DNA from 2 places in the Pseudomonas sp. C9-3 genome. Region 2 is predicted to be linked to the other one. Evidence: predicted binding sites of a transcription regulator. Region 2 holds the regulator's gene; the other holds the start of a gene.
The links. The regulator sigma-54, encoded in region 2, starts transcription at its own class of promoters, with help from an activator protein. The targets are predictions, from matches to a motif close to ANTGGCATNNANNTTGCTNT.

Region 1: RS899_RS01160 (pilin) is a predicted target of sigma-54. The motif match lies at 750-769, and genes of this name have one in related genera.

Annotation. Positions count from the first base shown of each region.
Region 1 is NZ_CP135919.1:248,231-250,698, forward strand. It holds gene pilB (type IV-A pilus assembly ATPase PilB) at 1-590, opposite strand, end outside; gene RS899_RS01160 (pilin) at 816-1,226, shown strand; gene RS899_RS01165 (hypothetical protein) at 1,294-2,468, shown strand, end outside.
Region 2 is NZ_CP135919.1:366,416-368,883, reverse strand. It holds gene lptB (LPS export ABC transporter ATP-binding protein) at 1-276, shown strand, start outside; gene RS899_RS01665 (RNA polymerase factor sigma-54) at 530-2,032, shown strand; gene hpf (ribosome hibernation-promoting factor, HPF/YfiA family) at 2,111-2,419, shown strand; gene ptsN (PTS IIA-like nitrogen regulatory protein PtsN) at 2,429-2,468, shown strand, end outside.

The DNA.
Region 1 (2,468 bases), 120 kb from region 2:
ATGGCGTCCAGCAGCATCTTGTTTACGAAACGCACCACGGGTGCATCGTCGGCGTCGCCACCAATCGGTTCGTCCTTGGCCCCGGCATCGCCACTCTCGATGTCCAGGCCTTCGAGGTCCACGTCGCCGAGGTCTTCGAGGCCACTATTGGCGCTTTCGAAGAGCTTCTCGATGGCGTCGCCGAGTTTGTCGTCTTCGACCAGGATGGCTTCAGTCGTCAGGCCGGTGCTGAACTGAACGTCGGTGATCGCCTGGTGGTTGGTGGGGTCAGACAGGCCCACAAAGAGCTTGTTGCCGCGACGCCAGAGCGGCATCACGCGGTGCTGGCGCACCAGCTTTTCGCTGATCAGCTCCTTCGGCAGGCTTTCCTTGTCGAGTGACGCTAGGTCGAAATATGCGACGCCAAACTGGTCGGCCGCTAGCTCGGTCAGCGGCTTGCTCTTCACCAGTTTGTTCTGCACCAGATAGGTCACCAACGACAGCTTGTTGCGTTGGGCCTGTAGCTGCGCCTGCTGGGCGCTCTTTTCATCCAGCAGCTCGGCAATCACCAGTTGGCGAGCGAGCCCGGACAGCACGACTTGATCGTTCATGGGAGATGCCCAGCAATGAATTGGTTGCCTTATATCGCAGATGCCCAAGTCTGCCAAATTGACATCAGTGGGCTGTCAAATTTTGTCACTTCCTGCGTAATTTTCTCTCGATCTATTTCCTTCACTCCTACAGGGTAGCGGTTTTCAGGGTGTAGGAGATTTGGCACGGAAGCTGCTTCATCGGAATCAGGTCCAACGACCTCTTCTACAAACCTGGAGAGAATTATGAAGGCTCAAAAAGGCTTCACCCTGATCGAACTCATGATCGTGGTTGCAATCATCGGCATCCTGGCCGCCATCGCCATCCCGGCTTACAGCAACTATCAGGCTAAAGCCAAGCTGGCTGCTGGTCTGGCTGAGGCTTCCGCTGGTAAAACCGCTTTCGAAAGCAAGGTGAACGACGGTGAGGACTTCACCACTCCGGCTGCGATCGGCCTGACCGCTTCTACTGGCAACTGCACTCTTGCCGCGACTGCCACCGCTGGTGCCGGTTCCATCACTTGCAATATCAAGAACGCCCCATCCCAAGTTAAAACTGCTGTCATCACTTGGGCGCGCACTGCATCGGGTGATTGGTCCTGCAAGACCACTGGTGTAACCGATACCACACTGCTTCCGAAGTCTTGCGCGAACTAAGCTCAAGCTTCATTAAAGAGACCGCTTAGGCGGTCTCTTTTTTTATTGAATAGGTCACGAGGTGCGTTTGAAACGCTTAAGTGTAAATGCAGGTGCTTGGGCGGCATTGGCGATTTGCTTGTTCGTAATCGGTGGGATCTATGCCCTCGGCGCAAATGGTGCCTTTTACTTCGATGATTTTCGCCCCTTCTCTGGATTGAGCTCTGTAACCGACAGCCAGTCCGCTATTTATTTTATTTTCTCCGACACCTCGGGTCCGCTTGGTCGGCCCTTGAGCATGTTGAGCTTCCTGCTGAACCAGTCTGACTGGCCTGATCACCCGGCAGGTTTCTTTCGCATCAATATCCTGATTCACCTGATCAATGGCTTGTTGATCGCGGGAGCCTCCGGAGCACTGTTCCGTCTGATGGGGGCAAGGCACCGCAGGGCCGCCTGGATGGCTGTCTTCGCTGCGGCGTTCTGGCTTGTCCTGCCGTTGAACGTTTCCACATCGCTGATCGCTGTCCAGCGCATGGCGAGCCTGTCCGCGCTGTTTGTCTTTGCCGGAATCTGGATGTATTTGCAGGGGTTGCTTGTACAGGAGCGACGTTTTGCAGCTGGAGTGGCATGGCAGATCGCTGGCTTGGCCATGACTGTCCCGGCCGTTCTTGCGAAAGAAGGCGGAGCATTGTTGCCCGTATTGGTTTTCGTTCTGGAAGTGACTGTGTTGCGCCCTGTCACGGCGGTAGAGCGCTGGCGCGGGCTACGGAAACTGTTGAGCGGAGCAGCTCTGGTATTGATCGTGGGTTACCTTGGTTCAACGCTGCTGAATGCGGGTGGTTACTCTGATAGAGACTTCAACCTGATCCAGCGCGTGATGACCGAGCCGCAGATCCTCTGGGAGTATTTGCGTCTTGCTTTCCTGCCGACCCCTTTCGCCTTCAGCCCATTTCACGATAACTACCCGGCGGTAATGGGGCTGGAGATTGGCGCTACACTGGCGATCATTGCATGGCTGCTCACGGTGATATTGGCGATTAAATGGAACCGTCGGCATCCCATTTTCTGTTTTGCCGTCTTCTGGTTTCTCTCTGCGCATTTGCTCGAGTCGACGGTAATCCGACTGGAGTTGTACTTCGAGCACCGAAACTATATCGCTATGTTTGGTCCCTGCATGGCTATTGCCTGGGCACTGGGCAATACCCCGGACAAGTACCGACGCCCGGCCACGCTGGCGGCTGGAACATATTTATTAGTGTTGGC
Region 2 (2,468 bases):
GCACTGGCCAGTTCGCCGAAGTTCATCCTGCTGGACGAACCTTTCGCCGGTGTCGACCCGATCTCCGTCGGCGACATCAAGCAGATCATCCACCACCTCAAGGCCAAGGGCATCGGTGTGCTGATCACCGACCACAACGTCCGCGAGACCCTGGATATCTGCGAGACGGCGTACATCGTCAACGACGGCCAGTTGATCGCCGAAGGTAATGCCGAGAGCATCCTCGCCAACGACCTGGTGAAGGAAGTCTACCTGGGCCACGAGTTCCGCCTCTGACGCCCCGAGCCGCGCCCTGCCTGGGCGCGGCAGCTCATTTCCCTCCCTTGCATGGTGCGGCTTGTCGGCTGCGCCATGACGTATCCGGCTGCCGGATCCCCGCTGGCGCAACCGGGTTGTAACGAAAGGTCGACAGCCCCTAGGCAAAGCGTCCAAACTCAGGCATATAATTTGCTTCCTCGCGGCGCCCCGGCGTCCGTAGTCGTGGATATGGCGCGCTTTGCGCCAGCGAACAAGGTGCCTAGTTCCAGCCATGAAACCATCGCTAGTCCTCAAGATGGGCCAGCAGCTGACGATGACCCCGCAGCTGCAACAGGCCATCCGACTGCTCCAGCTCTCCACGCTGGACCTCCAACAGGAAATCCAGGAAGCCCTGGAGTCCAACCCGATGCTGGAGCGCCAGGAAGAAGGCGAGGACTACGACAACAGCGATCCCATGGCCGACGGCGCCGAATCGGGCGCCAACGGCACCAGCAGCAACTCCCAGGACAATTTTCAGGAAAGCACTACGCCCAACGCCGACAGCCTCGACGAGGACCAGTGGGCCGAACGCATCCCCAACGAGCTTCCGGTCGACACCGCCTGGGAAGACATCTACCAGACCAGCGCCAGCAGCCTGCCCAGCAACGATGACGACGAGTGGGACTTCACTTCCCGCACCTCCGCTGGCGAAAGCCTGCAGAGCCATCTGCTCTGGCAACTGAACCTGGCGCCGATGTCCGACACCGATCGCCTGGTCGCCCTGAGCATCATCGACGGCATCAACGACGACGGTTACCTCGAAGAATCCCTGGAAGACATCCTCGCCTCCATCGACCCTGAACTGGGCGTGGAAATGGACGAAGTGGAAGTCGTCCTGCGCCGTGTGCAGCAGCTCGAGCCTGCCGGAGTCGGTGCGCGCAACCTGCGCGAATGCCTGCTGCTGCAGCTACGCCAGCTGCCCACCAAGACCTACCTGCTGGCCGAGGCCATCCGCCTGGTCAACGACCACCTGGACCTGCTCGGCAGCCGCGACTACAGCCAGCTGATGCGACGCATGAAGCTCAAGGAAGACGAGCTGCGCGAGACCATCGAGCTGATCCAGTCGCTGCACCCACGCCCCGGTTCGCAGATCGAATCCGGCGAAGCCGAATACGTGGTTCCGGATGTCATCGTGCGCAAGCACAACGAGCGCTGGCTGGTGGAACTGAACCAGGAAGCGGTACCGCGCCTGCGCGTGAACTCGCAGTATGCGGGCCTGGTGCGCCGCGCCGACTCCAGCGCCGACAACACCTTCATGCGCAACCAGTTGCAGGAAGCGCGCTGGTTCATCAAGAGCCTGCAGAGCCGCAACGAGACACTGATGAAGGTGGCGACCCAGATCGTCGAGCACCAGCGCGGCTTCCTCGAGTACGGCGAGGAGGCGATGAAACCGCTGGTCCTGCATGACATCGCCGAAGCGGTGGGCATGCACGAATCGACCATCTCCCGCGTCACCACGCAGAAATTCATGCACACGCCGCGTGGCATCTTCGAGCTGAAGTATTTCTTCTCCAGCCACGTCAGCACCTCCGAGGGTGGCGAGTGCTCGTCCACCGCGATCCGCGCGATCATCAAGAAACTGGTCGCGGCGGAAAGTCCGAAAAAGCCATTGAGTGACAGCAAGATCGCTGGTTTACTGGAAGCACAGGGCATTCAAGTGGCACGTCGTACCGTCGCCAAGTACCGGGAGTCCCTAGGAATCTCTCCCTCGAGCGAGCGCAAGCGGCTGGTGTGACGTTGATCCACGCCAAGGTGTTCCGGCGGCAGGCCCCATAACCTGCCACTTACACACGGGCAACAAGGAGAAAGCGGTATGCAAGTCAACATCAGTGGACATCAACTGGATGTGACCGACGCCCTGCGCGACTATGTCGGCGAGAAACTTGGCCGACTGGAGCGCCACTTCGACAAGATCACCAATGTTCAGGTCATCATGGAGGTCGAGAAGCTGAAGCAGAAAATTGAAGCCACCCTCCACATCGCCGGTGGCGAAGTGGTGGCCTGCGCCGAACATGAAGACATGTACGCGGCCATCGACCTGCTCACCGACAAGCTCGACCGCCAACTGATCAAGCACAAGGAAAAATACCTCGAACGCCAGCAAGGTGTTGGCGTCCGTTAACCCCTCCCTATGATCCGACTTGAGCAAATCCTGACCCCCGGCCGTTCCC